DNA from 3 places in the Arthrobacter sp. 05L428 genome. Region 2 is predicted to be linked to each of the others. Evidence: predicted binding sites of a transcription regulator. Region 2 holds the regulator's gene; each other region holds the start of a gene.
What was found. Region 2 encodes LexA, which represses DNA repair genes until DNA is damaged. Its sites were predicted from a motif close to TCGAACANNTGTTCGA; they were not measured.
Positions count from the first base shown of each region.

Region 1: a site for LexA is predicted at 3,571-3,586, ahead of AC1DH3_RS12500 (LexA family protein). Genes of this name have one in related genera too.
Region 3: a site for LexA is predicted at 2,177-2,192, ahead of AC1DH3_RS05440 (DUF6504 family protein). Genes of this name have one in related genera too.

Region 1 is NZ_JBFTNW010000006.1:138,019-145,102, forward strand. Features, by position in the region: gene AC1DH3_RS12475 (XdhC family protein) at 1-472, shown strand, start outside; gene AC1DH3_RS12480 (NAD(P)H-dependent oxidoreductase) at 519-1,064, opposite strand; gene AC1DH3_RS12485 (SDR family NAD(P)-dependent oxidoreductase) at 1,061-1,930, opposite strand; gene AC1DH3_RS12490 (L-threonylcarbamoyladenylate synthase) at 2,113-2,733, shown strand; gene AC1DH3_RS12495 (hypothetical protein) at 2,848-3,474, shown strand; gene AC1DH3_RS12500 (LexA family protein) at 3,600-4,031, shown strand; gene AC1DH3_RS12505 (Y-family DNA polymerase) at 4,050-5,339, shown strand; gene AC1DH3_RS12510 (AfsR/SARP family transcriptional regulator) at 5,446-6,303, opposite strand; gene AC1DH3_RS12515 (cupredoxin domain-containing protein) at 6,797-7,084, shown strand, end outside.
Region 2 is NZ_JBFTNW010000011.1:47,497-54,580, reverse strand. Features, by position in the region: gene AC1DH3_RS16080 (ATP-dependent DNA helicase) at 1-667, shown strand, start outside; gene lexA (transcriptional repressor LexA) at 923-1,672, opposite strand; gene AC1DH3_RS16070 (LysM peptidoglycan-binding domain-containing protein) at 2,124-2,468, shown strand; gene AC1DH3_RS16065 (histidinol-phosphate transaminase) at 2,570-3,688, shown strand; gene hisB (imidazoleglycerol-phosphate dehydratase HisB) at 3,756-4,376, shown strand; gene hisH (imidazole glycerol phosphate synthase subunit HisH) at 4,373-5,131, shown strand; gene AC1DH3_RS16050 (hypothetical protein) at 5,132-5,290, shown strand; gene priA (bifunctional 1-(5-phosphoribosyl)-5-((5-phosphoribosylamino)methylideneamino)imidazole-4-carboxamide isomerase/phosphoribosylanthranilate isomerase PriA) at 5,387-6,133, shown strand; gene AC1DH3_RS16040 (SseB family protein) at 6,147-7,052, shown strand.
Region 3 is NZ_JBFTNW010000001.1:1,159,325-1,166,408, reverse strand. Features, by position in the region: gene AC1DH3_RS05445 (DNA polymerase III subunit alpha) at 1-1,801, opposite strand, end outside; gene AC1DH3_RS05440 (DUF6504 family protein) at 1,798-2,127, opposite strand; gene AC1DH3_RS05435 (hypothetical protein) at 2,273-2,659, shown strand; gene AC1DH3_RS05430 (chorismate mutase) at 2,675-3,001, opposite strand; gene AC1DH3_RS05425 (VOC family protein) at 3,016-3,438, shown strand; gene AC1DH3_RS05420 (hypothetical protein) at 3,435-4,586, opposite strand; gene AC1DH3_RS05415 (SOS response-associated peptidase) at 4,793-5,539, opposite strand; gene AC1DH3_RS05410 (mycoredoxin) at 5,699-5,956, shown strand; gene AC1DH3_RS05405 (S-(hydroxymethyl)mycothiol dehydrogenase) at 6,073-7,084, shown strand, end outside.

The sequences.
Region 1 (7,084 bases), on a different contig from region 2:
GGTGACGGTTTGCGACGCCCGCGCCGTATTCGCCACGCCGGCCAGGTTTCCCGAGGCCGCCGAGGTGGTCAACGAATGGCCGCACCGCTACCTTTCCCGGCAACAGGAGCAGGGACTGGTGGATGAACGGACCGTCATCTGCGTGCTCACGCACGACCCGAAATTCGACATTCCGCTCTTGGAGGTGGCCCTGCGCGGACGGCCGGTGGCCTTCGTCGGTGCCATGGGCTCGCGGCGTACCCACGAGGACAGAATGAGGCGCCTGCGAGAGGCGGGGCTGGGCGGGGCGGAACTGGCCCGGCTGCACAGCCCCGTGGGCCTGGACCTCGGCGCACGGACCCCGGAGGAGACGGCGGTGTCCATCGCCGCGGAAATCATCGCCAAGCAGTGGAGCGGCAGCGGCGAACCGCTGCGGCAGCTGGACGAGCGGATCCACCACGAGGAACAGAACCGCGAGCAGCAGCAGGCCTAGCGGCTGCCCGGCTACAGGGCTGCCCGCAGCCCAGGAAGCTCACCGCTCAGCGCGCGGCGGCGGGGACGGCCGAGAGCAGCTCCCGGTAGCGCGCGGCGTGCGCGGTCAGTTCCTCCGCCGTCACCCTCGGGGCCGCATGCAGGACCAGCGGGTCTGCCATTTCCAAGCCGCAGAGGTGCGCGGTGGCCTCTAGGGGACGCAGCAGCTCGGCCATGGTGAAGCGGTTGTGCCCCGTCGGCGTATATGAGGATTCGGGGCCGCCGGTGGAGATGACCAGCTGCAGCCGCTTGCCGTGCAGGGCGTCCCCGCCGGCGCCGTAGGCGAAACCGTAGGTGAGCACCTGGTCCATCCACTCCTTCAGCACACCTGGAACGGAGTACCAGTGCCACGGGAACTGCAGGACGATGGTGTCATGCCCGCGCAGGAGTTCCTGCTCCCGGGCGGCGTCGACGCGCCGGTCCGGGTACGCGGAGGCGAGTTCCCGGACGGTCACGCCGTCGAGGTCCCTGATGGCGGCGGCGAGCTGCGCGGTGATCCGGGACGCCGCCAGGTCAGGGTGGGCGACGACGACGAGCGTGCGGTGTGCGGTCATGGAAAGTTTGTGCTTCTTTCAGAATCGGGTTCGAGGCCTACCAGCGCGCTGCTGAGCCGCCAGAGGAGGTCGGCATCGGCCTGGTTGTAACTGCGTTTTGATGATTTCCTGGCTGTGCTGTTGGCAAAGTACTGGCCCGTGACATTGTCAAGCTCGGGCGCCGAGGCGAGGTGTATGGAGGTCCGGGCGCCTTGCTCCGGAGTCTTCATCCAGCGCTGGATCAGCGGCGTCAGGAACGCCTGCACCCGGCCCGGATCTTCCGCGCCGAACGCTGTCGCCACCACCCCGGGGTGCAGCGCGTTTGCCGTCACCCTGGTGCCGGCGAGCCGGGCGGCAAGGCCGTAGGTGAACAGGACATTCGCCAGTTTCGATTGGTTGTACGCGCGCTGGCCCGAGTAGGAGTGTTCGCCCTGCAGATCCGCGAAGTCCATGCGGCCCATGGCCTGGGCCCCTGAGGAGACTGTCACGACCCGTGCCGGCCCGCTCTCCTGCAACCGCTCCAGGAGCAGGTTGGTGAGCAGGAAAGGCGCGAGGTGGTTGAGCGCGAAGGTGTGTTCGAGTCCGTCAACGGTGGTGCGGCGGCTGTTCCAGAATCCGCCCACATTGTTGACCAGGACATCGAGGCGGTCCAGGGCCTGCAGCACCTCGTCGGCCAGGCGGCGGACCTCCTGCTGGGACGACAAATCTGCGATGAACACCTCGACGGGGGCCGACGCTACCGTGCGGATCTCCTCCGCTGCCCGCGCCGCCCGGTCAGCGTCGCGTCCCGTGATGGCCACCCGGGCGCCCCGGGCCGCCAGACCCAGCGCTGTGGCCTTCCCGATTCCGCCGGTGCCACCGGTGATCAGGACCGTCTTGCCTGCCATGGATCGCATTCGGGGCTCGCTCTCGCTGCTGGTTCGCCGGTCCACGCTTCCGCCTGCGGACCTAGACAGGACTGTCTATGCCGAACGAAGCTACCAGACAGAATTGTCTGTGCACAAGCCGGGGCCGTCGACGGCCGGAGCTGCCGCGCCGCGCGGGCCAGCCGCGGGCGTAAGCTCGTGCCATGGCGAGATATTTCGATGTGCACCCCGACAACCCGCAGCCGCGATCCATCACGCAGGTGGTGGAGATGGTCAAGTCCGGCGGCCTGATCGCCTACCCGACCGACTCCTGCTACGCCCTCGGCGCACAGCTGGGAAACCGGGACGCGCTGGACAGGATCCGCGCCATCCGGCACCTGGACGATAAGCACCACTTCACTCTGGTCTGCAAGGACTTTGCCCAGCTCGGCCAGTTTGTCCAGATCGACAACGACGTGTTCCGCAGCATCAAGGCCGTGACGCCGGGCAGCTACACCTTCATCCTGCCCGCTACCAAGGAAGTGCCGAAGCGGCTGCTGCACCCCAAGAAAAAGACGGTCGGTGTGCGCATCCCGGACAACAAGGTGGTCCAGGCGCTGCTGGCCGAACTCGGCGAGCCATTGCTCTCCAGCACGCTGCTGCTCCCGGACGAGGAAGAGCCGCTGACCCAGGGCTGGGAAATCAAGGAGAGGCTGGACCATGTGGTGGACGCCGTCATTGACTCCGGGGACTGCGGAGCCGAGCCGACAACCGTCATTGATTTCTCCAGCGGCGTCGCCGAGGTCGTCCGCCACGGCATGGGCGATCCGTCGAGGTTCGAATAACGCCGGGAACAGCGACCGCCGGCTTGGCCCGGCGGGTACTTGCCGCGACGCCCCCGGCCCCCTAGTGTTCGGATCATGGCCGCGCCCGGGGGAAACGCACGCTGTCGACAACGCATGACGCCGACGCTGCTGTCCGTGGCGTGCCTCGTCATTGGGGCGGTGACGGCGGGCTGCGGTTCGGCTCCGCCGGCGGAGCCGGCCGGCGAGCCAGCACTGACCAAGCTGCCGGCAGCCTCGGCCGCGGCCGGGACGGGAGCCGGACTGTCGCCGGGCATGACCCTGGCGCCGGCGCCGCCCGTTCCGCCAGCCCCCGCCCGGCACGGTGCAGATGAATGCCTGCCGCAGCATGCCGGGGTCGCCGCGGCCAACGGGCCCCTTGAGTGCCAGTACTTCACTTCAGGCTCGATGATGCCGGCCTCTGTGCCCCGGGGTCCGGGACTGAGTTCCGGCGACTACGCCGTAAGGTTCAGCAGCGTGGGTGGCCACGCACTGATGACAGTGCGGATCCGCTGCGCTTCGTACGTGGTCAGGGTCGGCATTGCCGGCGAAACAATCACACCGGACCCGCGGACACTGGAAAGCTTTGTGGGCACGTGCAACTTCCCGTGGGACCAGGAACAAGCACGGATGAAGCGCTACCTTCAGGCTCCGCTTCAGTTTGCGCGCCGGGAAAGCGGCATTGTGCTGCACAACCCGGAATGGGGAGTCACGCTGTTCGGCACCCCGTACGAGGCCGCCTGATCCCCCAGACCCCTGCTCCCGGGCCCGTGCCCGCACGTCCGGCCGGAACCTTCAGCAGGGTCGGTCAAATGTCAGCCCCCGGGGCTACACTTTAATTCGAACATATATTCGAAAAAGGGTGTGTTGTGGGCGTAATCATCGGGCCCCGCGTGATAGATGCGGGCACTTCCCTGCTGTCGGTCCTGGTCTCGCCGGTGGCGGTCGCCGCCGGCTATCCGTCGCCGGCGCAGGACTACTTTGACGGCAGGATCGACCTCAACGAGCACCTGATCAAGGACATCACCAGCACCTACGTCGTGCGGGTGTCAGGGGACTCGATGGAGGGCGCCGGCATCAGCGACGGGGACGAGTTGATCGTCAACCGGGCGCTCGAGCCGCGCGACGGGTGCGTCGTCGTCGCCGTCCTCGACGGCGAACTCACCGTCAAGCGCCTCCGCGTCACCCCGTCAGGCGTGGTCCTGCAGGCGGACAACCCGCGCTACCCCGACATCCGGGTCCCCGCCCTCTCCGACCTGGTCATCTGGGGCGTCGCCACCCGGTGCCTGCACCATGTCTGAGACCAATGTCTGAGCCCCATGCCTGAGGCCCGGCCCGGCGGCAGTATTGCCCTCGTGGATGTGAACTGCTTCTATGCCAGCGCCGAACGCGCGTTTGATCCCTCACTGGAGGGCAGACCGGTGGTCGTGCTGTCCAACAACGATGGTTGCGCCGTCACCCGTTCGCCCGAGGCAAAGGCCCTCGGCATCCCGCTCGGGGAACCGTGGTTCAAACTCGCCCCGCGGGCCAAGGAGTGGGGGCTCGTGGCCAAGTCCAGCAATTACGAGCTCTATGGCGACATCAGCGCGCGGGTGATGGAACTCCTGGGCCGGTATTCGGCCTGGCTGGAGGTCTACAGCATTGACGAGGCCTTCCTGGGCGTGCGCGGAAACCCGGAGGAACTGCTGCTGCTGGGGCAGGCCATGAAGACGGCGGTCCGGCGGAACGTCGGTGTTCCGGTGTGCGTCGGCATTGCCGGGACCAAGACCCTGGCGAAACTGGCCAACAAGTGGGCCAAACACAACCCGGCGTTCGACGGCGTCTGCCACTGGGATTCCGTTCCCGCCGACCGGCAGGAACGTCTCATGGCCGGCCTGTCCGTGATCGAGCTCTGGGGCGTTTCCACGCGCCTGACCAAACGGTTGAACGCGCTGGGGATCCATACCGTGCTTGACCTTGCCAGGGCGGACCCGGTCCGGATCAGGGACCGTTTCTCGGTGGTGCTTATGCGCACGGTCTTGGAACTGCGGGGGACGCCCTGCATCCCGCTCGAAGAGGAACGCATCGGCCGCGACCAGCTGATCTTCAGCAGGTCGTTCGCGACGCCGATCAGCACACCGGCCGGAATGCGCCAGGTCGTCGGGATCTACGCGCAACAGGCCAGCGCCCGGCTCGCCCGGCACGGCCTGCAGGCCAAAGTCCTGACTGCTTTTGCCGCCACATCCCACTACAACCCCCGGGACAGTTCGCACCCCTCGGTGTGCGTTTCGCTGCCGATGCCCACCGCGGACCCGGTGCTGCTGGCCAGGGCTGCCTACGCCCTGCTCCCCCGGATCGACGACGGCGTCAAGTATGCGCGGGCCGGCATCATGGTGACCGACCTGCGCCCGACAGCCAACCAGGCCCCGCTGGCCGTGTTCGAGAACCCGCATGAGGAGCGCGGCATCGGCCCGCTGCTGGAGGAGGTCAGCCGGAAGTACGGCCGGGGCTCCATTGGTCTGGGCCACGCCGGAATCCGCGGCGGCCCCGACTGGACGATGAAGCGCGACATGCTCTCCCCGCGCTACACAACCCACTGGGACGAACTCCCCTTGGTCAAGGCCGCCTGACGGCGCCGGCACGAAGGTAGGACCGGGGCACCGTGGCACTGTGGCACCGGGGCACCGCAGTGCGCCATGCCGCCCGGACTCCGGCGCGCAGCGCCGCCCTGATCGATCAGGCCGTGGTCCGGACCCGCTGCAGGAAGGAATCCAGGATCCGTCCGGCGTTCTCACCTAGCCGGTCATCGACCGCCGGACTCTGCGGTCCCGCCACGTGCAGCCGATCCCACAGCAACAGGAGGGCCGCCAGCACCTCGGAGAGCCCCGTATCCGCCTCCGCGCGCCGCCGCAGCAGCCGGAGGTGCGCCGCCTGCAGGGCCGGTCCCGGAGAGCAGGCCAGGTCGCGGCTGAAGAGGCGGCGGCAACGGTCATAGGCGGACAGGCCCTCGACCGGGAGGCCCGCGATTTCATACGCCGCCACCAGGGCCAGCCAGGCCCGTTCATTCAGCGGCTCCAGCCGGACGGCCGACTGCGCCCAGCGGATCCCGTCGTCGTGACGACCCAGGAGCGTTGCCGCCTCGGCGGCGGAGATCATGGCCGCCACGCGTTCGGCGGCGTGACGAGTACGGGCTTCGTCGGCCCAGTCGGCGACGAGTTCAAAACCGAGGAGAGGCTTGGCGGAGAGTTCCAGCGCTTCGACTAGGAACCGATAGGCCCTCGCCGGCGCGGCAAGGTCAGCTGCGCTGAGCAGGCAGCGGAAGCGCGAGAGGTCCAGGTCCACGAGGCCGGGATCGAGCACGTATCCGCTGTTCGCGGTCCGGAGTGGTCCCGTTTTGGTCTGTCCCGGCTGGATTGCCCGGCGGATGCCGCTGACATAGCTCTCCAGCGTGGCCACGGCCCCGTCGCTGGCACTTGGCCCCCAGAGGATTTCGATCAGCCGGGTCTTGGAGACAGGCGTGCCCAGGTTCAGCAGGAGAATTTCCAGAATGTGCCGCGGCTTGCAGCCGCCCAGATCCGCGGCCGTGAGTGCCACACCCTCACGGCGGACTTCCAGTGATCCAAAAAGCTGAACCGATATGGCTGGTGCTGTTGCCGGCAAGTTGTGCATGATGTTCTCCGATTTCCCGGGCCCCGTTGCAATCGCGTTGGTCAAAGACATGCCGCCTCCCGGAGCCACCGTGACACGGTGGCCCGGAGGCAGCAAGCGTAGGAAACTACCCGATTTTCGGGAGGCCAAAAGTCGGGTAGGGGCATCCGTGCGTTGAGTACGCACCCCCGAGGAAATACAGGTAGCCGGCAGCCTGGCCAAGTAGCTTCCGGGGGCAAGCAGGGCTCCTTCAAGTAGCTGCACCCTCACCCGGGTCTGTCGCGCCGGGCCGTCGTTCGCTCCACGCCCCCCTCGGAGCGCCCGGGAATTTCGGCTGAAGACCCCGCCGGCGCACCGGCGCCATGTGCCCGTAACGGGAGCAGAATTGAAGCAGGCAACTTCACGTCCACAGCCGCGTCAAGGTCTAAGAGGGTGCGCTATGAACACCGGGAATGTTCGCGTCACGCTGCTGCTCGCGGCGGTCCTGCTGGGTGCCGCGGGATGCGCACCGGGAGGCGGGAACACGGCTCCGGCGAGCGCATCCGCGAAAGAGGGCATGCAGATGGGCTCCGGAGCCTCCGGCGGCCCGCCCGGCAGTTCGTCCGCGGCGGCGTCGACGGCGGCGATCACCGTGCGCGACTTTGCGTACGGCACGCCGCTGGTCGTCGCCGCCGGGGCGCAGGTCACCGTGACGAACATGGACAGCGCCGAGCACACGGTCACCGCG
Region 2 (7,084 bases):
CGTCGGTTCGCCCTTCGAATATCCGAAGCAAGGCATCCTCTACGTTGCCAAGCACCTGCCCAAGCCGGGCCGGGGAACATCCCCGGAAGCCCTCGATGAGCTCGAGAAGCTGATCCGTGCCTCCGGCGGCGGCGCCCTGTGTCTCTTCTCTTCCCGGCGCGCCGCCGAGGATGCGGCCGAGGCGATGCGTCCCCGGCTGGGCCTGAGCATTCTCTGCCAAGGCGAGTCGACCATGACCGCGCTCGTGAAGCAGTTCGCCGATGAGCCGGACACCTGTCTCTTTGGCACCATGTCGCTCTGGCAGGGCGTCGACGTGCCCGGGAACTCCTGCCGCCTGGTGGTGATTGACAGGATCCCGTTCCCGCGGCCGGACGATCCATTGATGACCGCCCGCTCCCGGGCTGTGGCCCAGTCCGGCGGCAACGGCTTCATGAGCGTCTCGGCGACCCACGCGGCCATCCGCCTCGCCCAGGGCGCCGGCCGGCTGATCCGTTCGACGTCGGACAAGGGCGTGGTGGCGGTCCTCGATTCCAGGCTGTCCACCGAACGGTACGGAGCGTTCCTGCGGGCCGCCCTGCCCCCCTTCTGGCCCACTACCGACACCTCGGTGGCCTTGGCCGCCCTGGAACGCCTCGCCAAGGAGAGCCCCAAGCAGCCCGCCACGTAACCGGTGAAGCGGCCCGCCACGCAGGCTGCCGTCGGCCGGGGCCGGGCCGGGGGTATGTGGGCCGGCGCTTGCGTTCCCGCCCGCTTTTCCGCGCCCGGGACCGGCACTGCCGGGTCACCGCGGCACCGCGCGGGCGGGCGCGCTGTCAGTGTGCCAAGAACCGGGCGGGAGCGCAGAAGGCCCCGTCCGGAACTGCGGACGGGGCCTTCGAGCTGCCGGGAGATGGGCCGGCCGGAGAGTGGTGTGGCAGGGGCGCTACAGGGAGCGCAGCACCGAGACGACCTTGCCCATAATGACGGCATGGTCGCCGAGGATCGGCTCGTACTGGGTGTTCTGCGGGAGCAGCCAGGTGTGGCCGTCCCGCTGGCGGAACGTCTTGACCGTTGCCTCGTCATCGAGCAGGGCGGCCACGATGTCCCCGTTGACGGCATCGTTCTGACGTCGGACGACGACCCAGTCGCCGTCGCAGATGGCGGCGTCGATCATCGAATCGCCTGCCACCCGGAGCATAAACAGTTCGCCGTGGCCCACCAGTTGGCGCGGCAGGGGCATCACGTCCTCCACCACCTGGTCGGCCAGGATCGGCCCGCCGGCGGCGATACGGCCCACGAACGGCACCATGGCCGTGTCCGTGGCGCTGGCAAGCTCCGAGACGGCGAGGCCGCCGACAGCCCGCAGGCCGCTGGACTTCTCCACGCCGGAAATCCTGGTCGTGCCTTCATCCAGTGTCAGCGGCATGAGGACTTCCATGGCGCGCGGCCGCTTGGGGTCCCGCCGCAGGTAGCCGAGCTTTTCCAGTTGCGAGAGCTGGTGGGTGACGCTGGAGAGGCTGGCGAGCCCGACCGTGTCGCCGATCTCGCGCATCGAGGGCGGGTAACCGTTGTCCGTCACGGAACGCTGGATGGTCTCCAGGATCTTTTTCTGCCGGACGGTCAGGCTTTTCGGCGCCCGGCCGGTTTGGGGGCTGCGCTGGGAAGCCCTCCCGCCGGCGGCTTGTGCTGCCATGTTCGCCATGCCTTTCCATTCCGCCCGGCCGCTGTGGCTACCGGGACCTGCCGAGCTGAAAATGTCAGACCCCGCTGATCAACTGATGTTCATCAACACAAGTGGTTGTCCTGTGATTCAAAAGTAGGCCAGCCGACAAGGTTTTTCAAACATTTGTTCTAGCGAGTCTCGACAATGTTCGTTCATAAGTGCTAAAACAGGAACAGCGAAGTTCGAATATGTGTTCGAAGCTTCACCCTTGGGTCGGTCCGCTGGTTTCGGTTCTGTATTCGAAGTTTCGGGTTTGAGGGTTCGCATTCAAGGGTTTTGCGTTTGAAGGTTAGGCCGGTTGGCGGCAGGTACGAGGAGTACGCCGGGCGGCACAGGTATTTCCAGTGGCACAGACAAGTCCAGGAGGGCTCAGCTCATGTCAGCAGTAAGCGCTATTTCCGGTTCGCTGGTTTCCATCCCCATGGAGGCCGCACCCGCGGCACCAGCCCGGCAGGCTCGGCTGCGGCTGACCCGCCGCGGTCGGTTCGTCTTCTTCGGGCTGCCGCTGGTTCTGTTGGCCGTGCTCGTCCTGTCACTGTCCGGCTTCCTGAATGCTCCGGCCAAAGCCGCCGACTCGGCCGCGGAGCTCTCGCTCACCCCGACGGTCACCGTCACGGTCCAGCCGGGGGAGTCACTCTGGGCCATCGCCGGTGCCGTCGCCCCGGAGCGCGACCCCCGTGACGTGGTCGCCGACATCGTTCAGCTCAACAACCTCGGAGCCGGCCGCGTCCTCCCCGGCCAGCAGCTCTACGTACCCTCCAAGTAAGCCCTACCCGGGCGAGTGGCGCGCCGGGCCATCGGTGCCGCCGGGCGGCCATTCGCGGTCACAGTTTCGGGGCGGGGCCGGGTCTCACTTAAACTGGGCAAGTGACTGACCAGCTAGAGCGCCTCAACCGACTGCCCCTCCGGACCAATCTGCGGGGACTGCGCCCCTACGGTGCGCCCCAACTGGATGTCCCCATCCTGCTGAACGTCAACGAAAACACCCACGGAGTCCCGGCGGACGTCCGCGCCGCCATCGCCGAAGCCGTGACGGAGGCCGCTGCGGGACTGAACCGCTACCCGGACCGCGAGTTCACCGAACTGCGGGAAGCCCTCGCCGAGTATCTCGGCCACGGACTGGACGCCACGAACATCTGGGCAGCAAATGGCTCGAACGAAGTACTGCAGCAAATCCTCCAGGCCTTCGGTGGCCCGGGACGGACCGCGCTCGGCTTCCCTCCCACTTACTCGATGTACCCGCTGCTCGCCGCTGGCACAGACACCGAATACATCGTCGGTGTACGCGCCGAGGACTACGGGCTGAGCGCCGACTCGGCGGCCCGCCAGGTCAGGGAGCTGAAGCCCAACGTCGTCTTCCTCTGTTCGCCGAACAACCCCACCGGCACGGGCCTGGGGCTTGACGTGGTCGAGGCGGTCTACGAGGCCGGAGAAGCAAGCCAGACCATCGTCATCGTCGACGAGGCCTACCACGAGTTCGCCCACGACGGGACGCCGAGCGCCCTGGCGCTGCTGCCCGGCCGGGAGCGGCTGATCGTCTCACGCACCATGAGCAAGGCCTTCGCCCTGGCCGGCGCCCGGCTCGGCTACATGGCGGCGGCGCCGGAGGTGACGGATGCCCTGCGGCTGGTCCGGCTGCCGTATCACCTCTCCGCCATCACCCAGGCGACGGCGCTGGCCGCCCTGCACCACCGCGTCGCGCTGATGGCAGACGTCGAGGACATCAAGCGCCAGCGGGACCGGATCGTGACGGAGTTGACCCGGATGGGCCTCAAGCCGGCCGCTTCGGATTCGAACTACGTTTTCTTTGGCGGCCTCGAGAACCCGCACGAGACCTGGCAGGGTCTGCTCGACGCCGGCGTCCTCATCCGCGACGTCGGCATTCCCGGCCACCTCCGCGTGACCGCCGGAACTGAGACGGAAACCACAGCGTTTCTGGAAGCCCTGGAACGGATCCTGACCGGCCACGAAGTACAGTCCGCCTAGACTTAAGCCAGGACCCACGCACACCGCCCCGTTCGCCGGGCGCCCGCCACATCCAAAGGACACCCACATGAGCAACACCGGATCAGCCGCTGCCCGGACCGCACGCATGGAGCGGACCACTAGCGAATCGTCCGTCCTGGTCGAGATCAACCTGGACGGCACCGGCGTCTCGGACATCAGCACCTCGGTACCGTTCTACGACCACATGCTGACCGCGCTGAGCAAGCACTCGCTGATCGACATGACGGTCAAGGCCACGGGCGACACCCACATCGACGTCCACCACACCGTGGAAGACGTCGCCATCACCTTCGGCGAGGTCCTCCGCACGGCGCTGGGCAATAAGGCCGGCATCCGCCGCTTCGGCGAGGCCACGGTCCCGCTGGATGAGGCGCTCGCGCAGGCCGTCGTCGACGTGTCCGGCCGGCCCTACCTGGTACACGCCGGCGAACCGGCCGGCCAGGAATACCACCTGATCGGCGGACACTTCACCGGGTCCTTGACCCGGCACGTCTTCGAAGCCATCACCCTGCACGCCGGGATCTGCCTGCACATGAATGTCACTGCCGGCCGGGACCCGCACCACATCGTCGAGGCCCAGTTCAAGGCCTTCGCCCGTGCGCTCCGGGCCGCCGTGGAGCCGGATCCCCGCGTCGAGGGCATTCCCTCCACCAAGGGCGCACTGTGACCGGCAAGGTGCTCCGGGACGGCGCCATCATCGACCCCGACGCCGCGAGGAAGCCGGCTTCGCCGGAGGGCAAGCCCACCGTCACCGTGCTCGACTACGGTTCCGGCAACGTCCGCTCGGCCGTCCGCGCCCTGGAACGCGCCGGCGCCGAGGTCATCCTCAGCTCCAAGCCCGAAGACGTGCTCAACGCCGACGGGCTCGTTGTCCCCGGCGTCGGTGCCTTCGAAACCGTCATGAACGAGCTCAAGGCCGTTGATGCCGTACGCATGATCGGCCGCCGCGTCGCCGGCGGCCGGCCCGTGCTCGCGATCTGCGTCGGGCTGCAGGTCCTGTTCGAAGCCGGCGTGGAACACGGCACCGTCGCCGAAGGCATGGGGGAGTGGCCCGGCAAGGTCGAGCTCCTCCCGGCCGAGGTCGTGCCGCACATGGGCTGGAACACGGTCACCGTGCCGGAGGGCTCCCGGCTCTTCGCCGGCGTCGAGAACGAGCGCTTCTACTTCGTGCACTCCTACGGCGTCCAGCACTGGGACTTCGACGTGATCCAGCCGCGCATGGCGGCCCCGCTCGTCACCTGGTCCGAGCACGGCGCCCCGTTTATCGCGGCGGTGGAAAACGGCCCGTTGTGCGCCACCCAGTTCCACCCGGAGAAGTCCGGCGACGCCGGTGCGCGCCTGCTGCGCAACTGGGTCGACAGTCTGCGTGGCGGCGCCAAAGCCCGCACCGGCCAGGCCGGCACCCCGGAACAGACCGCCTAGATGTGGTCCCTAGTCCTGATGGGGCTCGCCGGGCTGCTGGTCGGCGGCGCCTTGTCCTTCCGCCAGCAGAAAAGCCCGCTGTGGGTCCAGATCGTCTTCTACTTCCTGGCCGGGATGTCGCTGCTGGCCGCCTGGCTCTTGACCTTGCCGGGAAACTGACCCCTCCCGGGAAACTGGCCCCAGCCGGAAAACTGACCGGCCCGCAAGCACGCTCCCTATCCCGACCTGCCGCCCCAACACCGTGAGGACCCTACGATGACCACCGAAACCCCGCTGCCGGTACTCGAGCTGCTCCCCGCCGTCGACGTCGTCAGCGGCCAGGCCGTGCGCCTGGTCCAGGGCGAAGCCGGCAGCGAAACCAGCTACGGCACGCCGCTGGAAGCCGCGCTCAACTGGCAGGAACAGGGCGCCGAATGGGTCCACCTCGTTGACCTCGACGCCGCCTTCGGCCGAGGCTCCAACGCCGAACTGCTGCGCGAAGTCGTGGGCCGGCTGGACATCAAGGTCGAGCTCTCCGGCGGCCTGCGCGACGACGAGTCCCTGGAAAAGGCCCTGGAGCTCGGCGTCGCCCGGGTAAACCTGGGCACCGCGGCGCTGGAGAATCCCGAGTGGACGCAGCGGGTGATCGAGCGCTTCGGCGACAAGATCGCCGTCGGCCTCGACGTCCGCGGCACCACCCTCGCCGGCCGCGGCTGGACCAAGGAAGGCGGCGACCTCTGGGAGGTCCTCGGCCGCCTCGAAGAGGCCGGCTGCGCCCGCTACGTCGTCACCGACGTCACCAAGGACGGCACCTTGCAGGGACCCAACGTGGAGCTGCTGCGCCAAATGGTGGAGAAGACCGGCAAACCCGTCGTGGCTTCCGGCGGCATCTCCAGCCTCGAAGACCTCAAGGTCCTGCGCTCCCTCGTGCCGCTCGGCGTCGAGGGCGCCATCGTCGGCAAGGCCCTCTACAACGGGAACTTCACGCTGCCCGAGGCCCTCGACGTCGCCGGCCGCCGCTAGGCACGTCCCAGCCATGGAGCACAGCACCCAGCCCGCCGGGCGGCCGTTGCCCGGGCATATCGCTGCCGCCCTCGCCGGTGCCGGCGGCGCGACGGACTCGGCCGGGCAGCCCTGGGCGGGCCGCAGCCTCAGCGGTGACGACGCCAGGATCCACAACTTCGAGGACGACGACGGCGCCGCCGACGCCGGCTACCTGGCGGCGCTGGCAGCGCTGGCCGCCGGCCAGGGCGACGAGGCATCGGTAGTGGCATCCCTGGCGACCGCACGTGTCTTCGTGCCGATCCTCGCCCGGCTCGCCGAAGAAGGCGAGGCTGTGATCGGCCAGGAAGGCAAGGAACAGTACGGCGGGGAACTGCACGGGGACAAGCAGGCGGATATGGCCCTGGTGACCCTCAAGGCGCCCGACGGCCGGACCGCGCTGCCGGTGTTCACCTCGGCCGAAGCCCTGGCCGCGTGGCACCCCGAGGCCCGGCCCGTGGCGGTGTACGCGGCACGTGCCGCGCTCTCCGCCGTTGCCGAGGGCGGCGAACTGCTGGTGCTGGACCCCGGCTCCGCCGCCACCTTCGTGGTGCGCCGCCCGGCCGTGTGGGCGCTGGCCCGGCAGCACGCCTGGACGCCGAGCTACAGCGATCCGGCAGTGGCGGAAGCGGTCGAAGCGGCCGCGGCCGGTGTTCCGGCGCTCCGGCGCGTGGAAATTCGTCCCGGCGGTGGCGTTGCGTCGGCGCAGGCCGGCGGCAGGCAGCTTCCCGGCGGTGGCGCCGGTCCGGAGCTGCGCGTTGTGCTGTACCTTGAAGACGGACTCGACGCCGCCGCGGTGCAGTCCCTCGTGGCCGGCCTCAACGGAGCCTGGGCCCGGAATGAAACGTTTGCTGAACGGGTTGACTCGATCGAAATCAAGTTGCAGCGCGCAGCTCAATAGCCGACGGCCAGTTCGGAGACATCCCGGGGCTG
Region 3 (7,084 bases), on a different contig from region 2:
CACTCTGCATCCGGACGCCAAGGACATCGAGCTTGAGCATGCCCATCGGATCCATGTCGTGCTTGTCGAACTGGCTCATCGGCAGGCCCAGGCCGCTGGGCTGCACGGGGGTGCGGTCCAGCAGTGTCGCATCGCCCAGGATGACCCCGCAGGGGTGCATCGAGATGTGCCGCGGCAGCCGGTCCAGCCGTTCGGTCAGGTCCACCAACAGGTCCAGTTGCTGGTTTTCGGTGAAGTCCCGCTGCTCCACCCGGCCGGCGAATTCCTTCAGCTCCGGCTTCTCCACCAGGGCCTCACGGAAGTTCCGGGCCGAAAACCGCCACAGCTGTTTGGCGATCTCGTCGATGTCGCCGCCGTCCATGCCAAGGGCCAGGCCGGCGTCGCGGACGGCCCCGCGGGCGCGGTAGCCGTTCTGCATGCTCATCAGCGTGACGCGTTCGGAGCCGAAGCGCTCAAAGATCCTCCGGTAGACGTTGTGCCGTTCGGCGCTTTCGACGTCGATGTCGATGTCCGGCAGGGTGGCGCGGTCCCGGGACAGGAATCGTTCAAAGATGAGGTCGTGCTGCAGCGGGTTGACCTGGCTGACATCGATCAGGAAATTGACCAGGCTGGAGGCGCCCGAGCCGCGGGCTGCCGCCCGGACCCCCATGTCCAGGATCATCCGGGACACTTCGGCCACCGTCAGGAAATAGGAGGCAAAACCAAGACTGTCGATGATCCGCAGTTCGTGCTCCAGCCGGGCGCGCATTTCTTCGGCTGGCTTGCCGGCGATCCCGGGGAAGCGCCGGCTGATGCCGGCCTCGCAGCGCTGCGTGAGTTCCACGAGCGGGTCCCCCGCAATTCCGATCACCGAGGCCTCCGGGACCACGGGCTGCTTCCATCCCATGTCCGTGACCGGATCCATCCGGCAGCGGTCCGCGAGCGCCTCGGTGTGTGCCAGCAGGCTCTTGAGGTCCGCGGCGCCGTAGCCGGCGGCGTGCATGATTTCCTGGCCCAGCCGCAGCATCTGCGCGGAGGATTTCAGCCAGGCCTGCCCGTTGGGTTGCAGCTGCGGCGCGGCGGAGAGCTCGGGCAGGGATTTCAGTGTCCGGGCGGAGTCCAGCACGTCCGCCGTCGCGGCACCGTCCTCGGCACAGTAGCGCACGGCGTTGCTCAGCACCGCGGGGACTGCGTGTTCCGCGGCGAGCTTGAGCATTCGCACCGCGTGGGCCGTGCTCAGCGGCTCGCCGGGCGGGCTGAGCTGCGAGACGACCTCAGCGGCGAGAGTTCCCGCCGGCATGGCGTCCAGCCAGCGCTTGAAGAGCGTGCGGGGCCGGAGGTAGCGCCGGCCGCCCATCGCGCGGCCGACGTCGGAGTCCGGGCCGATCAGCACGGTGAGCACCGGTTCGAGGGTCTGCGGGTCGAGGGCGCGGGAGGCCAGTTCCGCCCTGGTCACCGCGACGGGCACCGTTCCTCCGGCCTTGCCCGTGGTGCGGGCGTGGGCGTCGGAGACCAGCCGGCACAGCGCCCGGTAGCCGGCGCCGCGGTTGTGCCCGTGCGCCAATACGACGACGCGGCCGCCGAGCTGGGTTCGGAGGTCGCCGTCGTCGTCGAAGACTGCCAGGTCCACCCCCACGACTGGGTCAAGCCCTGCCGCCATGCAGGCTTTCAGGTGCTTGACCGTGCCGTAAAGCCCGTCACGGTCCGTGCAGGCGAGCGCCGTGGCCCCGTCCGCGGCGGCGGCAGCAGCCAGTTCCTCCGGCCAGGACACCCCGTAATGGGCGCTGAAGGCGGTGGCAACGTGCAGGTGGGTGAAGCTCATGCCGACTCGGGCTTCCTGATAGTGCGCAGGGCATCGTGGATCCGCAGCAGCCGCCAGCGACCGCTGCCCAGATGACGGCTCAGGTCCAGGGTGAGGGTGTCCTCCGTGTTACCGGCGTCCCGGACCTGGATCCGCCAGATCTCGTGGTCCACCAGTCCCGGGCCGCTGCCCAGCGGAGCCCGCTGCTCCTCGGCCCACCACTGCCGCCGCTCAAACCAGCGGACCGGTTCGGCGCAGACGTCGTAGTGCCGGCCGCCCCAGGCAAGGGACAGCGGCTGGCCGGACGGGGTGCACGCGACGTCCACCGACTCGCTGAACATCCCCATGGTGCCTCCCGGAATACGCTGACCTCTGGCAAGAATCTTGAGAGGGTATTCGAATATATCTTCGAACAATTCAAGTCTACGCCGGGCCCGGGACAAAACCTAGATGGGGGTGGACGGACGCAAGCGCAGGTAGCAGGATTGAGCTATGAGCTCCCATAGCGCACTCCTGAAGCACGTAAGCATCGCCGCCAAGGATTCAACCTTGGTGGCGAAGTTCGATATAGACGGGAATATCCCGAGTTCCGGGGCCTATGTGGTGGGGCTCGTGGCGGCCACCCCGGACCATTCGCACCAGCGCCGGATGGAAATCGAGTTCATGAACGGCGAGGCAGTTTCTTTCTTCTGTTTCAGCCATGACGGCACGGAAGAGAACTTCGACCTCAAGGGTGTGGAGCACTCCGGCAACACCATCACCGGCAACTTTCCGCTGAGCACGGTGATGGGGCTGGCCAAGGGCCATCTGATGACGGCCTACAGCGATTGTGAGGGCCGGGAGTACCAGGCCAACGTGCCCGTCGAAGAGTCGCTCTAGCTGAGTCGACCAGCCCTAGCTGGAAGCTTTGTAGACGTCCAGCTCAAGCCGGATGAAGGCATCGATCATGGCCCGGTAGGTCTGTTCGACGATCTCGGTGTCGATGTCCTTCTGCTCAGCCGTCGCCTTGACGTGTTCTAGGACCCGCTCCACGCGGCCGGGCGCCCGCACCTCGGCACTGTCCGCCTTCAGGGTGCCGGCAATCCGGATAAGCCGTTCGCGCCGGCCGATCAGCGCGACGATCTGTTCGTCCACCTCGTCGACCGCCACCCGCACGGCGGCGAGTTGTTCCTTATCGGCCTGGGCGTCTTTGGCGTCACGGTGATGTGTGGACATGTGCATGACAGTATCGAACGATGCAACCACGAGTCGACTTCATCTCATTGGGTGTCCGCAGCGTTGACGCCTCGCGCCGCTTCTACGTGGAGGGCCTCGGGTGGCCGGTCCACCGGGAGGTTTCCGGCGAGGTGCTCTTCCTGCAGGTCAACCACGGGCTTATCCTCTCGCTCTGGGACGCCGGGCAGATGCAGGCCGAGGCCGCCACCGATCCCCCGGCCGGCATCCCCTGCATCACCCTGAGCCACAACGTGGGCAGCGCTGACGAGGTGGACCAGGCGATGCGCCAGGCGGAGGCCGCCGGCGCCGTCGTCGTGGCCGCGCCGAAGACCCAGCCCTGGGGCGGCTATACGGGCTACTTCGCGGACCCGGACGGTTTCCGCTGGGAGGTCGCCTTCAACCCCACTTGGACGGTCGACGCCGGCGGCAAGGTCACGGTCTAGTCGCCGCCGATGACCTGGCTCGAAAACACTTCTGCAGACGGGCCGCCCGCTGCGACGAATTCTTTCAAAAGGGCAAGCCCCACTGAAAGCGGCAGGGAGAGTCTTCCCCGGTACTGGGGCTCGAGCATTGTTTCCGGCGACGATCCCCATTCGCTCGGTTCACCCACAAGCCTGGTGAATGTCCGTCCGCGAACGAACGGTCTCTCGAGTTTCCCCGTCATCCGCTGTTCCAGAACGTGCGAGTCCACGGAGAGCAAACTCAATGTCATGAGTTCGGGACGCGCCGCCTTTTCAAGCCAGCGTCCGAAGCCTAGGAAGTAGCTCTCTTGGATCTCATTGGCCAGAACTCCAGCTTCTTCCTGCAACTCACGGTTGGCCCCGTTGGCCGCCAGTTCCGCCAAGGGAAGCGAAGCGCGGCCCTGAAAATCCTTGGGCTCCAGCGCACCCGAGCCACTCGGAGCCAACTGACCGCCGCTGTTTAGGTTATGAATTCCTTGATCCACTATGAGCAGCTTGCCATCGCTCGTGAATGCCATGACTGAGGTCCCCACCACGTTTACAAGCCATGAGTCGTGGAAGTCCCTGAGCGCCCCGCGTCGGGTAATGAAAAGCCTTCGTCCGTGGTCTTCGGTGAAACGACCGGCCCGGCTTACGTCGTGGAGCGCAAGCTGGTCCGTTGCGATGTGCTGAAAGTAGGTTGCGGGCTGAAAATCTATCCAGCGAGGCAGCTCAGACGCAGCCGGCCCTACCCCAACGTTCGAGTTCCATCCAAGGATAGGCCCGTCAAAGACATGCCTAACCTTGATCTTGTCGTCGAGAAAGCGTTGGCCGAGGGCGCTCAGGGACGGGGGCATCGTGAACGGTTTGGATTCCAGTCGCGCCTCCAGTCCGTCCTGTATGGCCGAGCTCACCAAGTCGTCCGAGAGGAAGGATCCGTGCGGGAACTTGCGATAGGTGAACCGACCGTGGCTGCTAGTCGTCGGCACGAAACTTTCGAAGGAATCGCTAATGCGCGGTTCAAACACCGTCGAGGCAACGGAGCGACGGTGGGCACGCACCTCCATGTACAACAAGGCAAATGAGATTGCCGCCAGGAGCACGTTGATCCATTCCGGGATGGTAATCCATACGCCGAGAAGGCCCATCACAGCGAGTACGGTGCTTAGGATGATCCACCGCAGCCCACTCGCTTTTCGCCTTATTCGAAAGACCGCGGTAGCCGACTCACGACCCAAAATTGTCACCATTGCCCCCCATGGCAGAACCAGATTCTAATCGAGTCAAATGTACCTTTGTCTCGGCCCTGCAGAGCCAAACATGGCCGGGAACGGAGCCAAGCCTGCCGGCCCGTCCGCTAAAACAGGCTGCCGACCGGCTCGATCAGCTCCGGGGAGTCATTCTTGACGTTCCCGACGGCGGTGCCGACGGCGTCGATCCTCCAGCCCTCGGCGACGTCGTGCGCGCCGGCGCGGACCAGCCCAACCAGCGCGGCGGCGTCTTCCGCCTGCGGATCCAGCCAGGTCTCCATGGTCCTGCGGTCCATCGGCAGCGGGACGCGGTCGTGCAGGGCCGTCAGTTCCGCCAGCATGCCGTCCGCGTAGCCCTCCGGCGGAGAATCGGTGGTGAGGATCGACGTCGAGAGCAGCCAGCGCCCCGGGTCCCCCTCGGTCTTTGACGGGTCCTTCCACCATTCATAGAGGCCTGCGAAGACCACCGGGCTGCCGTCCTTTGGATGCACGTAGTACGGCTGCTTGCCGCGGCCCTCGCCCTTCCACTCGTAATAGCCGTCGGCCGGAACGGCGCACCGGCGGGTGCGGGTGGCCTTGCGGAAGGCCGGCTTCTCCAGCACGCTCTCGCTGCGGGCGTTGATCATCTTCGAGCCGATGCCGGGGTCCTTGGCCCAGGACGGCACCAGTCCCCAGCGGGCAATGTGGAGCTGCCGCACGGGTTCACCGTCCACCAGCCGCTCAAGCAGGATCGGCACGTCCGCGGTCGGCGCGACGTTCCAGGACGGCGGAATCACCACCTCTTCCTCGAGTTCGGCGTCGAATTCTGCCAGCAGGTCCCCGACGGCCCGGGCCATCACGTAGCGTCCACACATGGCACCAGCATGCCACCGCGGGCCGCCCAGCGGGAATAGAGCAGGGAATAGCGGGCCCCGGGTTACCGTTATTGGGAGTGACATACGACTTTTGTCGGCAACGGCGATGCCACTCATCATCGCCAACCAGTGCCGTCAACCTGCCTTGAGGAGAACTTCGTGGACTTCACCCCCGATTCCGGCACCATCACCATGTTTTCGACCACCTGGTGTGGCTACTGCAACCGGCTGAAGAAGCAGCTGGACGCGCAGGGCATCGGATACACCGAGATCAACATCGAGGAAGTCGAAGGCACTGCCGAACTCGTGGAGCAGCTCAACGGAGGCAACCGCACGGTCCCCACCGTGCTCTTCCCGGACGGCACCGCCGCCACCAACCCCTCCGCGGCCGAGGTCAAGAGCCGCCTCGCGGCCTAACGCCACCTTTTCAGGACACCCCCCAAACCACTTACGGCGCGGACTCCCGGCTCACCCCAGGGGCCCGCGCCGTGCCGCTTCCCGCCACGGAAGCGGTGATGAAAGGAGCCAACCCCATGGTCCACGAAGTCAAAGGCGCAGTAGTCCGTTCCAAGAACGCACCCGTCACCCTGGAGACCATCCTGGTCCCTGACCCCGGACCCGGCGAGGCCCTGGTGGACATCCTCACCTGCGGTGTCTGCCACACCGACCTGCACTACAAGCAGGGCGCCATTAACGACGACTTCCCGTTCCTGCTCGGCCATGAGGCCACCGGCGTGGTTAGCGCCGTCGGCCCCGACGTCACCGAGGTGGCCCCCGGCGACCGGGTGGTGCTGAACTGGCGAGCCGTCTGCGGCGAGTGCCGGGCGTGCCGCCGCGGCGAGCCGCAGTACTGCTTCAACACGCACAACGCGACGCAGAAGATGACGCTGGCGGACGGCACCGAGCTCACCGCCGCGCTCGGCATCGGCGCCTTCGCCGAGAAGACCCTCGTCGCCGCCGGCCAGTGCACCAAGGTGGACCCCGACGCCGACCCCGCCGCGATCGGCCTGCTCGGCTGCGGCGTCATGGCGGGCCTCGGCGCCGCGATCAACACCGGCAACGTCCAGCGCGGTGATTCCGTCGCCGTGATCGGCTGCGGCGGCGTGGGCGTGGCGGCCGTCGCCGGTGCCGCGCTCGCCGGCGCCACCACCGTCATCGCGGTGGACATCGACGCCAAAAAGCTCGAACGTGCCAAGGAACTCGGCGCCACCCACACGGTGGACTCTTCCGCCGTCGACCCGGTGGAGGCGATCCGCGAACTGACCGGCGGTTTCGGCGCCGACGTCGTGATCGACGCCGTGGGACGGCCCGAGACGTACAAGCAGGCCTTCTATGCCCGCGACCTCGCCGGCACCGTGGTCCTCGTGGGTGTCCCCAGCCCGGACATGACCCTGGAACTGCCGCTGCTGGACGTGTTCGGCCGGGGCGGCTCGCTGAAGTCCTCCTGGTACGGCGACTGCCTGCCGTCGCGCGACTTCCCCATGCTTATCGACCTGTACCAGCAAGGCCGGCTGGACCTGGACGCCTTCGTCACGGAGCGGATCA